Regions from separate parts of the Actinoplanes sp. NPDC051537 genome, predicted to be linked through region 1. Evidence: predicted binding sites of a transcription regulator. Region 1 holds the regulator's gene; the other holds the start of a gene.
The links. The regulator HspR, encoded in region 1, represses chaperone genes until heat shock. The targets are predictions, from matches to a motif close to TTGAGTNNNNNNNACTCAA.
Positions count from the first base shown of each region.

Region 2: the regulator HspR is predicted to act here: its motif matches at 7,990-8,008, upstream of dnaK (molecular chaperone DnaK).

Region 1 covers NZ_JBVJIU010000032.1:58,875-68,373, reverse strand. The annotation lists gene dnaJ (molecular chaperone DnaJ) at 29-1,222, shown strand; gene ACZ6TB_RS46760 (heat shock protein transcriptional repressor HspR) at 1,243-1,677, shown strand; gene ACZ6TB_RS46755 (hypothetical protein) at 2,012-2,455, opposite strand; gene ACZ6TB_RS46750 (cation:proton antiporter) at 2,595-3,803, opposite strand; gene ACZ6TB_RS46745 (cation:proton antiporter regulatory subunit) at 3,853-4,350, opposite strand; gene ACZ6TB_RS46740 (sugar efflux transporter) at 4,376-5,596, opposite strand; gene clpB (ATP-dependent chaperone ClpB) at 5,744-8,338, shown strand; gene ACZ6TB_RS46730 (hypothetical protein) at 8,388-8,561, opposite strand; gene ACZ6TB_RS46725 (hypothetical protein) at 8,906-9,499, shown strand, end outside.
Region 2 covers NZ_JBVJIU010000019.1:182,617-192,115, forward strand. The annotation lists gene pdhA (pyruvate dehydrogenase (acetyl-transferring) E1 component subunit alpha) at 1-828, opposite strand, end outside; gene ACZ6TB_RS38455 (hypothetical protein) at 1,259-2,605, shown strand; gene ACZ6TB_RS38460 (hypothetical protein) at 2,615-3,826, opposite strand; gene ACZ6TB_RS38465 (GTPase) at 3,861-5,543, opposite strand; gene ACZ6TB_RS38470 (ABC transporter) at 5,540-7,693, opposite strand; gene dnaK (molecular chaperone DnaK) at 8,046-9,499, shown strand, end outside.

The DNA of each region.
Region 1 (9,499 bases):
GGACTACCGCTAGGAGGAGGTGGACGCGATGAGCTCGAAGGACTGGCTCGAGAAGGACTTCTACGCCGTGCTCGGCGTGAACAAATCCGCCTCAACCGACGAGATCAAAAAGGCGTACCGCAAGCTCGCCCGCGATCTGCACCCCGACCGGAACCCGGGCAACCAGGAGGCCGAGGAGAAGTTCAAGGCGGCGTCCGAGGCCTACGACGTGCTCTCCGACGACAAGAAGCGCAAAGAGTACGACGAGATGCGCTCCCTGTTCGGCTCGGGCGCGTTCCGGCGCGGCGCGCGCTCGGGTGGCGGCACCCAGTTCGACCCGTCCGACCTGTTCGGCGGGTTCTCCGGGGCGGGCGCGCAGGGCGGCGCCGGTGACCGTCGATTCGGCGGCGCCGGCTTCTCCGACATCTTCAGCTCGATCTTCTCGGGCGGCGGCCCGGGCGGTGGCGCGGCCCGGCGCGGCCCGCGGCGCGGACGCGACGTCGAGACCGAGGTGACCCTCGACTTCGGCCAGGCCGTACGCGGAACGACGCTCCCGCTGACCCTCCGGTCGGCCGGGGAGTGCGACACCTGCCACGGCAACGGCGCCAAGCCCGGCACCTCGCCGCGGACCTGCCCGCAATGCCACGGCAGCGGCCTCATCTCGCGCAACCAGGGGTCGTTCAGCTTCTCCGAGCCGTGCCGCGAGTGCCAGGGCTCGGGATCGATCGTCGACGAGAAGTGCCCCGAGTGCCGCGGCACGGGCGGCGTCACCAAGGCCCGCACGATCAACGTCCGCTTCCCGGCCGGCGTGGCCGACGGGCAGCGGATTCGGCTCAGCGGCCGGGGTGAGCCCGGCGACCGCGGCGGCCCGGCCGGCGACCTGTACGTGCAGGTCGGGGTCCGGCCGGACGAGCTGTTCGGCCGCAGCGGCGACGACTTGACGCTGACCCTGCCGATCAGCATCGCCGAGGCGGTGCTCGGCGCCGACCTGCGGGTGCCCACGCTGGACGGCCCGGTCACGATGCGGGTTCCGCCCGGCACGCCGAGCGGGCGCAAGCTGCGGGCCCGGGGCAAGGGCGTGGCCCGCAAGGAAGGACCACCCGGCGACCTGATCGTCACGGTCGACGTGCAGGTGCCGGGCGGTGTCACGGGGGAAGCACGGGACGCGCTGGAGCGTTTCGCGAAACTGACCCCGCCGGCCGGGCGGGAGCGGCTCGAGGCGCGCGTGCGCCGGGGCAGTTAGACCTGATCGGGAGGTGGCACATGTATGAGGAGATCGAGATCTCGGTGGAGCAGGCCTCCGACGCGAAGGTCTTGATCATCTCGGTGGCCGCGCGGCTGGCCGGGATGCACCCGCAGACGTTGCGCCAGTACGACCGGCTCGGGCTGGTGCAGCCCGGCCGGGCAGGCGGCGGCGGCCGGCGATACAGCGAGCGCGACGTGGCCCTGCTGCGCGAGGTGCAGCGGTTGAGCCAGGAGGACGGCGTCAACCTGGCCGGCATCAAGCGCATCATCGGGCTCGAGCAGCTGGTGGCCGACCTCCAGCAGCGCATACACGAGATGGAGCACCAGCTCGACGACGCGTACACCCGCATAGCCCAGATGGAGAGCCCCTACGGCGGCCGCGACCTGGTCCGCCAGGAGCGCCCCTCGACGGCCCTGGTGGTCTGGCGCCCGCGGCGGTCCGCGGACAAGTAGCACTTTCGAGGCGGCCCTCCCGTGATGGGAGGGTCGTTTTTTCTTGCCCCCCGCCCGCCCGGCGCCGAGCCGGCCACTGCGATCATCGCCGACCCCTCCGCAACGCCGGTCAAGCCGTAGCCGCCGGGTGTGGACAGCGCGCGAAAACTGTCGTACCGCGGCCGTAAAGTCGCCCCACCCACTGAACGGGGTGGGGTATGCCTCGGGGCTGAGCGGCGGCAGGGCTGAGCGGCGGCAGGGCTGAGCGGCGGCAGGGCTGAGCGGCGGCAGGGCTGAGCGGCGGCAGGGCTGAGCGGCGGCAGAGTTCAGCGGCGGCGGGTGACCGGCCAACCCGTCAGCGGCGGAACATCCCGAGACGGCGGGGATGGCGGACCAGACCACCCTCGATCCAGTCGGAGTAGTCGAACGTCTCGGGGCGGCTCATCAGCACTCGGCAGTTGTGCGCCCAGATCGACATCGGCTCGTCGCCGACCTCTTCGGCCCGCTCCACGTACTTCTTCAGGCGGCGTTTGCGCTGGTTGCTCGCATTTTGCCGGACGCCGTCGGCGGCGTAGATGTACATGCAGTGCTGGGCGAAGCGGCGCGCGGGGCACTGGCGGTCCATGGCCAGCTCGAAGAGCGTCGGGGCGAGCACGTCGCCGGAGATGAGCAGGTCCCAGTCGGGAGGCATGGCGTCGAGGGGCACCGACTCGGGGTGATAGGCCCACGCATGTATCTCCTCCGGCCGAGGATCGACCGGGTTCGCGAAGCCGTAGAAAGTCGACTCACGCACTGTCACGCCGCCGCCCACCAGAAAGTCCGAATAACACGTAGTTGTCGAGGCCGAACGCTAGCGCGCCGGAAGTTCCCACGGAAGTGTTACCACGTCACAATCGGATACTGGTCAGTAGCTTTGAGCAGTCTTGACAGTTGGCACGTCACTCACCTGCGGGAAGAGGGCTCGCGGGGCGGCGCCGCAGGGCCATCCGGCGCCTGACAATGTTCTTGAACCAGTGGTAATCGGGCAGACGGGCCAGCAGCGGTCCGGAGATCACTGTGATCAATACGTAAGCGGTCGCGAGCGGGGCCAGGCGGGTCTCGACGCCGGACGCGACGGCGAGGCCGGCGATGACGACCGAGAACTCGCCGCGCGGCATGAGGGCCAGGCCGGCGCGCAGGCGGCCGGGCAGGGCGATGCCGCCGCGGCGGGCGGCCAGATAGCCGGTGAGGATCTTCGTCGCCATCGTGAGCACGGCCAGGCCGAGCGCGGGCAGCAGCACCGGCGGCATGTCGGCGGGGTCGGTGGACAGGCCGAAGAAGACGAAGAACACGGCGGCGAACAGGTCGCGCAGCGGCGACAGCATCTCGGTGGCGTGGTGCGCGACCGGGCCGGAGAGCGCGATGCCGACCAGAAACGCGCCGACCGCGGCCGAGACCTTGAGCTCGGCCGCGACCCCGGCCACGAACAGGGTCAGGCCGAGCACGCTGAGCAGCAGCGCCTCGGGGTCCTGCACCGAGATGAACTTGCTGATCGTGCTGCCGTAGCGGATCGCCACCACCAGCACCGCGATCACGGTGACCACGGCGACGGCGAGCGCCTTGAGGCCGCCGGCGAAGCCGACCCCGGCCAGCACGGCGGTGACCAGCGGCAGGTAGAAGGCCATCGCCAGGTCCTCGATGACCAGCACCGACAGGATGACCGGCGTCTCGCGGTTGCCGAGCCGGCCCAGGTCGCCGAGCACCTTCGCGATCACGCCGGAGGACGAGACCCAGGTGATGCCGGCCAGCACGAGGGCGGCCTCCCAGCCCCAGCCGAGCAGGAACGCGAACGCGGCGCCGGGCAGGGCGTTGAGCACGGCGTCGATGACCCCGGCGGGCGCGGCCGCGCGCAGGTTGCTGACCAGCTCGGCCGCCGAGTATTCGAGGCCGAGCATGACCAGCAGCAGGATCACGCCGATCTCGGCGCCGATCTGGATGAACTCCTCGCTGGCCGAGAGCGGCACCAGGCCGCCATGGCCGAAGGCGAGACCGGCCAGCAGGTAGAGCGGGATGGGCGAGAGGCCGACCCGCCGGCCCAGGCGGCCGAGCATGCCGAGCGCGAAAAGCAGCGCGCCGACCTCGATGAGGAGAGTCGTCGTACTGTGCATTCTCGCCCTTACTTCTGGGGTTTTCCGCCGCGGGTAAGCACAGTCCGGCTTATTCTTCGCGCTCGCCGGCGAGGATGGCGGTGACGCCGTCCAGGCCGTCGCGGGTGCCGACGGCGACGACCACGTCGTTCGCCTCGAAGGCGAAGGAGGGGCCGGGCGAGGCGATCACCTCACGGTCGCGCAACACCGCCACGATCGATGCGCTCGTACGGGTGCGGGCGCGCGTGTCGCCCAGACGGCGGCCCACGAACGGCGAGCCGGCCGGCAGCGCGATCTGCTCGGTGAGCAGCCCCGCCGCCTGCTGCCGGAGGCCGGCGAGCTGGCCCAGCATCAGGGACGCGCCGAGCACGTCGGCCAGCGCCTCGGCCTCGTCGTCGGTGAGCGGGATCGAGGCCAGGCACGAGTCGGGGTCGTCCACGTCGTACAGGACCAGGTCACGCCGGCCGTTGCGATGCGAGACCACCCCGACCGTACGACCCGAGGAAGTGATCAGGTCATGCCGGACACCGATCCCCGGCAGCGGAGTCTGTTCAACCCGTACGCGCACGTCCGCAACGTTACTTGACGTTTGTCTAATAACTCCCGCTCAACGCGGGCTCCGGCCTGAAGGCCGGCCTGGTGGGGGCGGTGCGCACGCGACCGCTGGCGATCAGCAGCGCGAGGCCGATGACGCAGAGACCCAGATTGAAGCCGTACGCGAGCCGGAAGCCGAAGTGCTGCGCCAGGCCGAACAGGGGCGCCGCCAGGATCTGGCCGAGCGGGAACGTGTTGGTCACCATCGTGGTGGCGCGCCCGGGGTGCGCCGGGAGCAGGTCCTGCACGTACGAGATGCTCAGCGCGCCCACCGTGGAGATGACCATGGCTTGGAGCAGTTGCGCCGCGGCGAGCATCCAGACGTGCGTGGCCGACGCCGCGATCGCGTGGTAGGCCACGGCGCAGACGATGCCCACGAAGATCAGCCGGCGGACCGGGATGCGGGTGGTCAGCGCGCCCAGGATCAGCATCATCGGGATCTCGAGCGCCGCGCAGATGCCGAGGATGAGCCCGGCCTGGCCGATCGTGCCGCCCAGGTCGTCCGCCACGAACAGGGACATGGCCTGCACGTTCAGGGTCGACGCGGTGGACACCGCGGTGAAGCTCGCGATGATCAGGAAGAGGGCGACCGGGCGCGCGTCGTGGCCGTGGCCCTCGACCTCGGCGGTGGCGCCCGCCGGGGCCGGCACCTTGGGCAGCATCGCCACGATCATCAGGGCGCCGACCAGGTAGAGGGCGCCGGCCAGCGCGTACGTCCAGCCGAAGCCGTGCGACGCGAGGATCACGGCGGCCAGCGGCGGCCCGCCCACCCAGGCCGCCGAGAAGAGGGTGCGGAGCGCGCTGATGCCGAACGCCGCCCGGGCCGGGTCTCGCTGCTGGAGGATCTGCCGGGCGTACGCGAAGCATTGTGGGAAGAGCGACCCGGCGACCGCCGTGAGGGTCACGGTGACCGCGAGCACCGCCCAGTAATCGCGCAGGAAAGCGGTGAGGAAGGCGCCGAGCGAGCCCGCGAGCGCCGCGGTGATCAGCAGCTGGCGGCGGATCGGGCGCCGGTCGGAGACGCGGCCGATCAGCCAGGAGACGGCGACGCCGGAGATCGGCGCGATGATCAGGAATGCCGTCGTGCGCAGCGGGCCGGCGTGGACGCCCTCGGCGAGGAAGAGCGCGAGATAGGGCCCGACGAACGAGGTTCCGAGGCCGACCACGATGAAGACGAGGGACAAGGGCACAAGCCGGCGAGTCAGGGGTGGTACGGGCACGATGCCTTACGTTACGGCCGGATGGGGGGCGGTCCGGAAGCGTTGGTGTCCACCGTCACGGTAGTTCGTGCTTTGACGTTGTCGAGGTGGTTCTAGGCTCTTAGAGTTGAGTGGAACTCGCTCAAGTCTTCCGATCAGGGGAGCTGGATGAACGCCGAACGTTTGACCACCAAGAGCCGCGACGTCATCACCGGCGCCGTCGCCGACGCGGGCCGCCGGGGGCACGCCACGGTCGAGCCGTGGCACCTGCTGCTCTCGCTGCTCGACACCGGCGGCTCGACCGCGCCGGCGCTGCTGCGGGCGGTCGGGGCCAACCCGGCCGACGTACGCCGCGCCGCGGTGCGTGCGATCGAGCAGCTGCCCTCGGCCCGGGGCGCCAGCACCGCCGAGCCGAGCCTCTCCCGTGAGTTTGTGAACGCGATCGGCGAGGCCGAGCTCATCGCGCAGCCGCTGGGCGACGAGTACGTGTCGACCGAGCACCTGCTGGCCGGCCTGGCCCGGGTCGGCGGGGCGGTCGGCCGCGCGCTGAAGGGCGTCGGCGCCACCGAGGAAGCGCTGGTCGCGGCGTTCCCCCAGGTGCGCGGCGGCGAGCGCCGGGTGACCACCGCCGACGGCGAGCAGACGTACCAGGCGCTGGAGAAATACAGCGTCGACCTGACCGCCCTGGCCCGCGACGGCAAGATCGACCCGGTCGTCGGCCGGGACGCCGAGATCCGCCGGGTCGTGCAGGTGCTCTCCCGCCGCACCAAGAACAACCCGGTGCTGATCGGCGAGCCGGGCGTCGGCAAGACCGCGATCGTCGAGGGCCTGGCCCAGCGGATCGTGGCCGGCGACGTGCCCGAGACCCTGCGCGACAAGAAGCTGGTCTCGCTCGACCTCGGCGCGATGGTCGCCGGCGCGCAGTACCGCGGCCAGTTCGAGGAGCGGCTCAAGAGCGTCCTCGAGGAGATCCGCGGCTCGAACGGGCAGGTCGTCACGTTCCTCGACGAGCTGCACACGGTCGTCGGCGCCGGCAAGGGCGAGGGCTCGATGGACGCCGGCAACATGCTCAAGCCGATGCTGGCCCGCGGCGAGCTGCGCATGGTCGGCGCCACGACGCTCGACGAGTACCGCGAGCACATCGAGAAGGACCCGGCCCTCGAGCGGCGCTTCCAGCCGGTCGTGGTCGGCGAGCCGACGGTCGAGGACACGATCGGCATCCTGCGCGGGCTCAAGGGCCGCTACGAGGCGCACCACCGGGTGCAGATCACCGACGCCGCCCTGGTCGCCGCCGCCTCGCTGTCCGACCGGTACATCAGCGACCGCTTCCTGCCGGACAAGGCGATCGACCTGATCGACGAGGCCGCGTCCCGGCTCCGCATGGAGATCGACTCCCGGCCGGTCGAGCTCGACCAGTTGCAGCGCCAGGTCGACCGGATGCGGGTCGAGAAGCTCGCGCTGGAGAAGGAGACCGACCCGGCCTCCCGCGACCGGTTGGCCCGGCTCGAGCGCGACCTCGCCGACCGCGAGGAGGAGCTCACCGCGCTGAACGCCCGGTGGGATCGCGAGCGGGGCGGCCTCAACCGGGTCGGCGAGCTGAAGAAGCGGCTCGACTCGGCTCGCGACGCGCTCGAGCGGGCGCAGCGCGACGCCGAGTGGGAGAAGGCCTCCCGCCTGCAGTACCAGGAGATCCCGGCGCTCGAGCAGGAGATCGTCAGCGCCTCGGCCGCCGACGAGGAGGAGAAGACCGAGCCGCCGATGGTCAAGGAGGAGGTCGGCGCCGACGACATCGCCGAGGTCATCTCCTCGTGGACCGGCATCCCGGCCGGCCGGATGATGGAGGGCGAGACCACCAAGCTGCTGCGCATGGAGGAGTCGCTCCAGTCCAAGGTCATCGGCCAGCGGGAGGCGGTGGCCGCGGTGGCCGGCGCCGTCCGGCGGGCGCGGGCCGGCATCGCCGACCCCGACCGGCCGACCGGCAGCTTCCTGTTCCTCGGCCCGACCGGCGTCGGCAAGACCGAGCTGGCCAAGGCGCTGGCCGGGTTCCTCTTCGACGACGAGCGGGCCATGGTCCGCATCGACATGAGCGAGTACGGCGAGAAGCACTCGGTCGCCCGGCTCGTCGGCGCGCCGCCCGGGTACGTCGGCTACGAGGAGGGCGGGCAGCTGACCGAGGCGGTGCGGCGCCGGCCGTACAGCGTCGTGTTGCTCGACGAGGTGGAGAAGGCCCACCCGGACGTCTTCGACGTGCTTCTCCAGGTGCTCGACGACGGCCGGCTCACCGACGGTCAGGGTCGTACGGTCGACTTCCGCAACGCGATCCTGGTGCTGACCTCGAACCTCGGCTCGCAGGCGGCCGACTTCACGATGGGTGACGAGGAGCGGCGCGACGAGGTGCTCGCCGTGGTGCGGGCGCACTTCAAGCCCGAGTTCCTCAACCGGCTCGACGACATCGTGGTGTTCCACGCGCTGACCAAACAAGACCTGGTCGCGATCGTGGACATCCAGCTCGGGCGGCTGCGCACCCGGCTGGCCGACCGGCGGCTGCGGCTCGAGGTCCTGCCCGGCGCGGTCGAGTGGCTGGGGGAGCACGGGTACGACCCGATCTACGGAGCGCGGCCGCTGCGCCGGCTCGTGCAGTCGGCGATCGGCGACTCGCTGGCCAAGGCGCTGCTCGCGGGCGAGATCCGGGACGGCGACACCGTGGTCGTCGATCTCGCCGCCGGCCGGGACGGGTTGACGGTGGCCGCGCTGGCCTCGTGACGTTTCGCATAGAGAAGGGCCCCGGGATTCGCTCCCGGGGCCCTTCTTCTTACTTGGCCTCCCGCTGTCGGTAGGCCTCCGTCATCAGTACGTCGGTGACGATGTGCTCGCCCTGATCCGACCAGATCTTGATGCCGTCGCGGTGTAGCTGGTACCGCACGTCCTTGAACCAGGTGCGGGTGTCGTCATGGTGAACGACGGTCAGGGTGTCTGCTTGCGGCATGGGACTCACCGGTCCTTAACAGGTCTGGGGCGGCCGCGGTGTGGTCACGCGGCCCGCGTATGGGAATCGTGGCCCGCGTGCGGTCTGCCTCGGCCCAGGCGCTGTTCTGGCGGGGCGGGCGACTCTCGCGGGCAGGCGGCGCCGCTGGAGGTCTCAGCTGCTCGGGCGCCACGAGGGGAAGTGTAGGGCTCTCGATGGGCCCGCGTCGCCCCTCTCCCGGGCGATCTATTTCCGGATATTTCGGTCATCTTCGCCCGATGTTGCCACAGCCGGGCGACGGCCGCAGCGTGGTCGCGGATGTGGCAGAAGACCGATACCGTGAGTGGATCAACATAGGGGGAATCGTGACCGTTCCGAGCTATTCGGCACCCGGCTATCCCGCACCCGCTCCGCGGTCGCGGCCGACCATCGTGACGGTCGCGACGTACCTCCTCTTCCTCGTGGCCGCGTTCCAGGTGATCAACGCGATCCTCACGTTCGCCACCCTGAGCGATGTCACGAACGCCATCAAGGACGTCTACGCCGACTCGTCGATCAACGACAGCGCCGAGGGCGTCATCACGGCGGCCTACTCGATCGGCGCGGTGATCAACCTGCTGCTCGCGGCCGGTTTCGTGATCCTCGGCCTGCTCAACGGGCGCGGCAAGAACGCGGCCCGCATCATCACCTGGGTGGTCGGCGGCATCTCGCTCTGCTGCGTCGGCGCCGGGCTCGGCGGTGGCGCGTTCACCCGGTCGTTCGAGACCAACAGCAATGGCGGGCCGACGCAGTCTGAGGTGCAGGCGCGCCTCGACGCGGCCCTGCCGTCCTGGTACACCCCGGTCAGCACGACGTTCACCGTGATCATCCTGCTGGCGATCCTGGCGACGATCATCCTGCTGGCGCTGCCGGCGTCGAACGAGTTCTTCCGCAAGAGGCCGGCCGCGGGCGGGTTCGAC
Region 2 (9,499 bases), on a different contig from region 1:
CGCGCCCATCCGGTAGGTGTACGCCTCGATCAGCGTCGGGCCCTGCCCGTTGCGGGCCTGGTCGAGCGCGGCCCGGGTGACCGCGTAGCTCGCCAGCACGTCGTTGCCGTCGATCCGGACGCCCGGGAAGCCGTAGCCCAGCGCACGCCGGTAGAGCGGGATGCGGGTCTGGCGCTCGAGCGGCTCGGAGATCGCGTACTGGTTGTTCTGGCAGAAGAAGACGATCGGCGCGTGGAAGACGCCGGACCAGACGAACGCCTCGTTGACGTCGCCCTGGCTGGTGGCGCCGTCGCCGAAGTACGCGATCACGGCCTCGCCGTCGGCGTTGCCGGTCTTGCCGTCCATGGTGACGCCCATGGCGTATCCGGTCGCGTGCAGCGTCTGCGAGCCGATCACGATCGTGTACGTGTTGAACTTGAACTCATTCGGATCCCAACCGCCCTGGTCGACGCCGCGGAACAGGCCGAACGGCATGATCGGGTCGATACCGCGGCAGTAGAGGACGCCGTGCTCGCGGTAGGTCGGGAACGCCATGTCCTGCCGGCGCAGCGCCCGGCCGGAACCGACCTGAGCCGCCTCCTGACCCAGCAGGCTCGCCCAGATGCCGAGCTCGCCCTGGCGCTGCAGGGCGGTCGCCTCGGCGTCGAGCCGCCGGACCGTGACCAGGTCGCGGTAGAGCTCGCGGTACTCGTCGTCGGTGAAGTCGACCGAGTAGGTCATGCCGTCCGCCGTGGTGACGCTGTCGACGCGTTCCCCGTCGGGGGTGAGCAGTTGGACGAAGCCGCCGGCTGGGGCGTCCGCCCCCACTTCGCTGTCGCCGTTCGCCATCCGTGTCTCCCTGTTCATCTCTGCGCCCGCGGCGGGTGTTGCCCGTCCGCGCGGCGAACCGCTGGGGGTCGCCGCGCCTGACCTTGGTGAGGTTGCCGCGCGACGTCTCGACGTGGGTCCTGACCCCGCCGGGGAGTGACGGTCCCCACCTCGCCCCGCTGGATCGGCGGAAGGCGACGGCGGCGGTGCCGTCGTCTTCATCCTGACAGAGAACGTGAGCGTCGTTACAGGTCGGGTCGATCACAGTCGGGAAATTCTGCCGTCACATCGGCGTCCGTGTTTGTCCGGATAAGTACTTTTCGTACGGTCACTACCGTACGAACGGCCCGCTTTTACCGCTGCGCCGACGCGGGTGCGTCGTTCATCCCGATGACCGAGACCGATCCATGTTGATCATTCGTTCGGGTTCAGCGCAGGGAGGGAACCGGCCGTGCCGGAGCAGCCAGACGACGACCTCGTGCCGCCGCTGAAGGTGATGCGGAAACGGCTGAACGGGGTCTACCGGGCCGATTCCGGCTTCTCGGGACCGACGCGACGGTATGTGCTCATCGTGGCGCTTCTGGTCGGGCTGGCGTCGGTGCCGACGCTCGCGGCGATCACCGCCGGGTCGAACGAGCTCGCCGACGGCAAGACCGACACCATGGACATCCCGTTCCTGCCGCCGGCCTCGCCCGGTCCGATCGCGCCCGCTTCACCTTCTTCGCCGGCCGGTGCCGCTTTCGCCCGGGCGGGGCGACTCGCGGGGGAGATCGGCAAGATCAAGCCGTCCCCGTACGGCGGGGAGCCGTCGCCCGCGGATGATCGGTCGACGTCCGGTTCTGACAAGTCCGGCGGGTCCGGGGACGCGGATGACGTGCCGTCGATGGCGGCGTTTCCGGCATTGCCCGGTATGCCCGGTCTTTCGGATCTGCCCCCGGTGCGGGGTCGTTCGGCCGGTCAAGGGTCGTCTTCCTCCGGTGACGAGTCTTCGGCCGGCTCTCCCTCTGGCTCCTCCCCCGGGGGCCACTCTTCTTCCGCGTCTTCTGGGGGCCAGTCTTCTTCCGGGAGTCAGTCGTCTTCCGGGGGCCACTCTTCTTCGGGTGACCAGTCTTCTTCGGGCGACCAGTCTTCCTCTTCGGACGGTCACGCGTCTTCCGACGACACCGATTCGTCGGATGACCCGGATTTGTCGGATTCCCAGGACTCATCGGATGATTCGGACTCGTCCGGCGACGATCCTTCCGGGCCGGGGCGGTCCGACGAGCCGCCGGCCTGGTCGACCCGGCCCTTCTGCCACGAGCGCGGCAACTGTGACGACAAGTCGTCGCACCACCACCGGCCCGACTGGTCCCGGCACCGCCACTGCGAGAGCAGCACCCGCCGGGCGCACTGGTCGAGCCACCGCGCCGGCGTCGCCCGGTCGGTCACCGTCCACATCGACCCGACCGGACGCCACGGCTCGCGCCGCGTCGTCCGCCACGACACGCGTCCCATCGTCAGCCGCCGGTCGACCGACCGGTCCGAGCACCGCCGGAGGCCAGCAGTGTCCGACCGACCGCACAACATTCGCGCCGCCAGCATCCTCGAGCGCAGCTACGCCCCGGGCAACCCGAACGGCCTCCGGCACATCCCCGAGGCGCGCACCGAGGACAACCGGCTCGCGAACCAGCCGTACCGCGGCAGTCACCGGGCCGGCAGCCTGCACCACGCCGACGACCAGACCCCGGCCCAGCGCCGCAGCTCCCGGGTGGGACGCCACCACGCCGAGCCGTCCGAGGACCTGAGCGGCCGCTGGTGAGGGTCTTGCCTAGGCGCCGCCCTCGAGGTGGTTGCGGTTGGCCTCGATCCACGCATCGATCGCATCGGTGTCGTCGGGGTCGACGCCCTCCGAGATGAGCTGGGCCACGGCCGCCGTGGCCGGGCTGCGCCGCTCGCCGGTCGCGTAGAGCCGGGCGAACTCGGGCACCATCTCGTCGACCGTCTCGTCGGTCTGGGTGGCGGCCGCCTCGGGCAGGCCGCGGCGCCGGGCCGTGTAGGCCGACCAGGCGCGCGTCACCCGGGGCAGCATGGCCGCGTCGTCCATGTCGAGGACCGCCCGCCGGTGCACCCAGTCGAGCAGGAAGAGGCCGGCCACCGCCGGGCTCCAGCGCACCGGGTCGGCGCCGGGCAGCGTCGCCGCGTGGTCGAGCAGCAGGCTCAGGCAGAAGTGCAGCGAGGGCAACTCGTCGTCGCCGACCCGGTCGAGGCCGAAGCGGGCCGCCTCGGCGCTGGCCAGGAAGTCGCGGGAGACATCGGTGCCGCTCGCGCGCGGCGGCTCGACCAGCGGCGGCGTGGTGGCGGCGGGCAGCAGCGCCAGCCGGGCCGCGGCCAGCGCGCGGTCGGTGGCAAGCGAGCCCTCGGACGGCAGCGAGCTCAGGCCGTCGGTGATCGCCAGGTGCCGGTCGACCTCGTCGCGCAGCCGGCCCGGGTCTTCCTCGCGGAACCAGGTCAGGTCGTCCTCGGCGCACATCTCGCGCACCTGCTGGAGCACGCGCTCGGCCGAGGCGCCGACGAAGACGTCCTTGGTGATGCCGATGTTGTGGTCGACCAGGGCCACGACCGCGTGCTCGGGCCCGCCGTCCTCCTCGTCCTCGTAGGCGAAGGTGACCAGATAGGACGTCTGGTCACCATAGACATCGCCGTAGGCGTAGCAACCGGTCGGCCGTACGCGACCAAGCTGGGCCGCCCACGACGGCGCTTGAGCGCCCCGCCGGACCTGTCCCGCCCCCGCCGCGTCGGGCACCAGGGTCGCGAAGACCTCGCGGATGGTCGTGGCCGCCGCCGTGCGACGCCGCGTGGTCGCGGCGAGGAAATGTCCCACGAAGTCGCGCACCGCCGTGGCCCGATCGGCGACCGCCACCGAGTAGACGCTGCCGAGCAGCGCGGTGCCCAGCAACTCCGCGTCCAGGGCGCAGTCGAGCTTCGCCACGTCGCGTGCCGCGTGCAGAACCGCCTCGTACGGACTCGATGACTCGGGCATATCGCGAGCGTACCGGGACCGCGACGCTCGGAGACTACTCCGAACGAACGGTCGTGAGGGACTCGCGCGCCTGGGCGTACGCGTTGAGCACCTCGCGGACCGGCGCCACCACGTATTCGCGGGCGACCTCGGTGACCGAGGCCCGCAATTGCTGCTCGGCCCGTTTCCGGGCGTGCCGCGCGCCCCAGTCGACGATCGGCTTGAGCAGCAGCCAGAGCAGCACGCCGAAGATCAGGCCGCCGAGCAGCAGCAGCGTGGGCATCGGCACCGCGCCGACCTTGGGATAGCGCAGCTCGGGCAGGCCGAGGACGCGAACCACGTAACCGGCGAGCAGCCAGCCCAGCCCGGCGACGGCGGCCGCCACGAGCAGCCACTGGAGCCCGCCGACGCCCCGCCACCAGAGCGGCGTGCGGTCGGCGCCCAGGTCGGTCTTGGCGACCGCCCGGTCGAGCGCGTCCGGCAGGTCGTTGACGCGGGAGCGCGCCGCCGTGTTGAGCGCGGGCGCCCACATCGGCGGGAGCGGCGCGGCCGCGCGATCGGCGACCGCGCGCACGGTGATGCCGACCGCCGACTTCTGGGCGGCATCGGCCTCGGGCACCGAGGTGCGCGGCACGATGTCGGTGGAGACGGCGTCGGTGGGCTTCTTCGCGCCCAGGTGCAGCCGGCGCAGCGGGTCGGGCCGCAGCCGGCGCAGGCCCCGCAGAACCGGCCAGCCGGTCGCGGCCGTGGCCCGGTGCCGGTAGGAGCCGGCGGCGGCGTCGGCGACCGCGCCCACGCCGGCCGATGCCGACAACGCGTCGGACAGCTGGCGTACGGTCGCCCGGTCCACCTCGTCCTCGGCCGCCGGTGGCCCGATCATGGCCATCAGCGGCTCGCCCACCGACTCGAGGTCGCCGGCCAGGCGGCGCAGCGCGGCCTGGCGGTCGGCGACCGTCTTCTCCAGCGTCTCGCGCAGCTCGTGCAGCATGCCGGGCTGCTTGGCCGAGGTGGCCATCACCGGCGCGCCGGTCAGGCCGTCCTCCTCCAGCAGCCGCCGCAGGTCGCCGAGCACGACCTCGGTGTCGCTGGTGGACAGCCGGTCGGCCTGGTTGAGCACGACGATCGTGACGCCCGAGTGCGCGCGGAACTGCGACAGGTAGGCCTGGTGCAGGATCCGGTCGCCGTACTTCTGCGGGTCGACCACCCAGACCACCTGGTCGACCAGGCCGAGCAGCCGGTCGACCTCGAGCCGGTGGCTGCGCTCGATCGAGTCGAAGTCGGGCAGGTCGAGCAGCACCAGCCCGCGCAGGGCGGCCTCGTCGTCGCCGTCGAGCGCGCTTTCCCGGATGAAGCGCTGGCGAGGCAGCACCCCGATCCAGTCGAGCAGCCGGTTCGCCGGCTCCAGCGGGCCCCAGACGCAGGCGTGCGCGGCGCCGGTGGTCGGCCGCCGCACCCCGACCGGCGAGAGCTTCAGCCGGGCGAGCGCGTTGAAGAGGCTGGACTTGCCGCTGCCGGTGCTGCCGGCCAGCGCCACCACGGTGTGGTCGCGGGACAGCGCCAGCCGGGTGCCGGCCCGCTCGACCAGCGTGTGGGCCGCGACCAGGTCGGCGTCCGGCAGGTACGGGTCCACGAGCCGGAGGAACTTGGCCAGCGCGTCGAGCCGCTCGACCAGTTCCTCGGCGTCCACCCGGCCGTCCGTACCGGTCAGCGCCCCACGCACCTTCTCAATCAAGCTCATGTCGCGCTCCCCGTCAACGCGAGTTCGTTCCGCGCGTCCTCCACGTCGAGCGCGGCCCGGCGCAGCTCGGCGGCGGGCGCCGTGTCGAGCCCGGTGGCCGCGGTGCGCTCGGTGTACCGGGCGGCCTCGCCGTCGAGCAGCTCGCCGACCCGGAACAGCAGGTCTTCCCGGGCCCGGTTGGCCAGCCCGCGGATCGCCTGGTCGCCGAAGACGGCCTCGAGCACCTTCTGGGCCGCCACCGTGGTGCCGACGCCGGCCGCGACCTCGAGCCCGGTCGGGATGAACGCGGTCGAGGTGAAGACGGCGATCATCACGGCGAGGCCGGCGCCGTTCACCGCGTAGGCGGCGCCGCGGGCGACCACCCGCTTCTCCGCGCTCTGCTCGCGCACCAGGCCGAGCACCCACTGCTGCCAGTCGCGCACCAGCCGGTCGGCGCGTTGCGGCAGGTCGGCCGAGGCGCGCTGCAACTCGGGCCGGAGCAGGGCGGCGCCGGCCGGGTGGGCCTGCCAGGCCGCGTACGCCTGCTCGGCCGCGTCCGTCGAAACCCCGCGCAGCAGGGTGACCAGCTGCGACTCCAGCGCCGTCTGAAGGTTGCGCCCGGGCAGCGGCCGCCCGGTGATCGCCGAGACGAGCCGGTCGCGCAGCAGGCCCACCTTGTTCTCCAGGGTGCGCATGAACTCGCCGGTGCCGACGAACTCCTGCCAGCGGGCGAGCACCTCGCCGCGGAGCAGGCGGCCGTCGCGCAGGCCCTCGACCACGGTCTGCCGCGCGGTGCGGTAGGCGACCGTGACCCGCTCGTCCAGCGCGCGGGCGGCGACGGCCTGCTCGTCGGCGGCGTCGGCCAGGCCGGACACCGCCGGGCCGAGCGCGGCGAGCGCGCCGTCCAGGGTCTGTCGCACCACCGCCGAGCGGGCAGAGGAGTCGGCGGCGAGCTGGCCGAACCAGTCGTGCAGCGGGCCGATCACGTCCTCGGCGATCAGGCCCTGGCCGTCCAGGGTGGTCTCGGGCAGCACGAACAGCGGCGCGGCGCCGAGGTTGCGGGCGGTCAGCATCTCGCGCAGGTGAGCCGTGATCTCGGCGGCGGCCTCGGCCGGCACCCGGTCGAGCACCAGCGCGATGACGGTGCCGCGCAGCCGGGCGGTGGTGAGCAGCTCCCACGGGACGTTGTCGGCGTAGCGGGCGGCCGTGGTCACGAACAGCCAGAGGTCGGCGGCGGCCAGCAGCTGCGCGGCGAGTTGCCGGTTGCCGGCCACCACCGAGTCGATGTCGGGCGCGTCGAGGAACGCGAGGCCGGCGCCGAGCGCGGGGGCGGACACGATCTGGAGCGTACGGGGATCGGGGCTCGACTCCGGGGTGCGGACCAGTCCCGGCAGCAGTTGCCCCTGGCGGAACCAGGCCAGGTCGGCGGCGTTGCTGACCAGCACCGGGGAGCGGGTGGTCGGCCGGAGCACGCCGGCGGTGCTGACCGGGGCCCGGACCAGGCTGTTGACCAGGGTCGACTTGCCGGCGCCGGTGGAGCCGCCGACGACCACGAGCAGCGGCGCGTCGAGCCGCGCGAGGCGCGGAAGAAGGTAGTCGTCGAGCTGGGCCACGAGGGCGGCGCCGACCCGGCGGGCCTCCTCGGCCGAAGGCATGACCAGGGGGTACGAGGCGCCGCCGATCGCCGCGCGCAGCCGGCTCAACGCGGTGGCCAGATGTCCGACCGCGGGCGGGGGCTCGACCGGCAGCGGCTCGAGGGCCGTCGAGGTCGTGGGCTCGGGCGTTACCTCGGCCGTCAGCTCCGGCTCGGGCGTCGGCTCCGGCGTCAGCTCGGCCGTGGGCTCCAGCTCGGCCGTGGGCTCCAGCTCGGCCGTGGGCTCCAGCTCGGGCGTCGGCTCCGGCTCCGGCGTCAGCTCGGCCGTGGGCTCGGGCGTCGGCTCCGGCTCCGGTTTCGTGATCTCCGCCTCTTCGGTGGGTTCCTCGGTCTGGTCCTTATGACCATTTTGCCCGACCTCGGAGTCCGATGAATTCTCGGTTGCCGCCGGGGGTTCGGGCGACTCGGCGCCCTCTTCCGTCGACTCGATCTTGGCTTCGGGATCACTCTCGGCGACGACGTCATCGGCCGGCTCGGGTGGGCCGGCCTCGGGATCGGGATGTGGCTGACGGGGCACGACGGGGTCCGTAGGATCAGAGTTGTTCCCGGCATCGGTCGAAACCGCGCTCGTCAGACCCTTCTCGTCCGATCCGGCAGGCTCTTGCGTTGCGGCGTCCACGGCGGATATGGCCGATGGACCGACCGCGTCACCGTGCGTCGTCACGGGTAAAGAGTGCCTGATCTATGCATGCAGGACAACAGGTGCCGGTATGCCGTGACCGGACAGGTATCTACCGAAGTGCTGGCGGGATGAAGCCCCTTGCGCCGAGTTGGCTCAACTTCGATTTGACGGGTGGCCGGCCCGTGGCATCATTGAGTCGGATCCACTCAACCTTGTAACGCAGCCTTGTAATGAAGCGAGGAACACCATGGCACGTGCGGTCGGCATCGACCTCGGCACCACGAACTCCTGCGTCAGCGTTCTGGAAGGAGGCGAGCCCACCGTCATCGCCAATGCGGAGGGCTCCCGGACGACCCCGTCCATCGTCGCCTTCGCCCGCAACGGCGAGGTGCTCGTGGGTGAGGTCGCCAAGCGCCAGGCGGTGACCAACCCCGACCGGACGATTCGCTCGGTCAAGCGGGAGATCGGCACCAACTGGTCGATCGACATCGACGGCAAGAAGTACACGCCGCAGGAGATCTCGGCGCGGGTTCTGATGAAGCTCAAGCGCGACTCCGAGGCGTACCTCGGTGAGCAGGTCACCGACGCGGTCATCACCGTCCCGGCCTACTTCAACGACGCGCAGCGCCAGGCCACCAAGGAGGCCGGCGAGATCGCGGGCCTGAACGTCCTGCGGATCGTGAACGAGCCGACCGCGGCCGCCCTGGCCTACGGGCTGGACAAGGGCTCCAAGGAGCAGACCGTCCTGGTCTTCGACCTCGGCGGCGGCACCTTCGACGTCTCGCTGCTCGAGCTCGGCGACGGCGTCATCGAGGTCAAGTCGACCTCCGGCGACAACCACCTCGGCGGCGACGACTGGGACCAGCGGGTCATCGACCACCTGGTCAAGACCTTCCGCGGTGAGCACGGCATCGACCTGGGCGCCGACAAGATGGCCCTCCAGCGTCTGCGCGAGGCCGCCGAGAAGGCGAAGATCGAGCTGTCCGCGGCGACCACCACCAGCATCAACCTGCCCTACATCACGGCCGGCCCGGACGGCCCGCTCCACCTGGACATGTCGCTGTCCCGGGCCGAGTTCCAGCGCATGACGCAGGACCTGCTCGACCGCTGCAAGGGCCCGTTCGAGTCCGCGATCAAGGACGCCGACGTCAAGCTCTCCGACGTCGACCACGTCATCCTGGTCGGCGGCTCGACGCGTATGCCGGCCGTCGCCGACCTGGTCAAGAGCATGACCGGCAAGGAGCCCAACAAGGGCGTCAACCCGGACGAGGTCGTCGCCGTCGGTGCCGCTCTGCAGGCCGGCGTGCTCAAGGGCGAGGTCAAGGACGTTCTGCTCCTCGACGTCACCCCGCTGTCCCTGGGCATCGAGACCAAGGGCGGCATCATGCACAAGCTGGTCGAGCGCAACACGACCATCCCGGCGCACCGTTCCGAGGTCTACACCACGGCCGACGACAACCAGCCCTCCGTGCTGATCCAGGTCTTCCAGGGCGAGCGCGAGATGGCGGCGTACAACAAGAAGCTCGGCACTTTCGAGCTCAGCGGCATCGCGCCGGCTCCGCGCGGGGTCCCGCAGATCGAGGTCTCCTTCGACATCGACGCGAACGGCATCGTGCACGTGTCCGCCAAGGACCTGGGCACGGGCAAGGAGCAGAAGATGACGATCACCGGCGGCTCCGCGCTGCCGAAGGACGACATCGA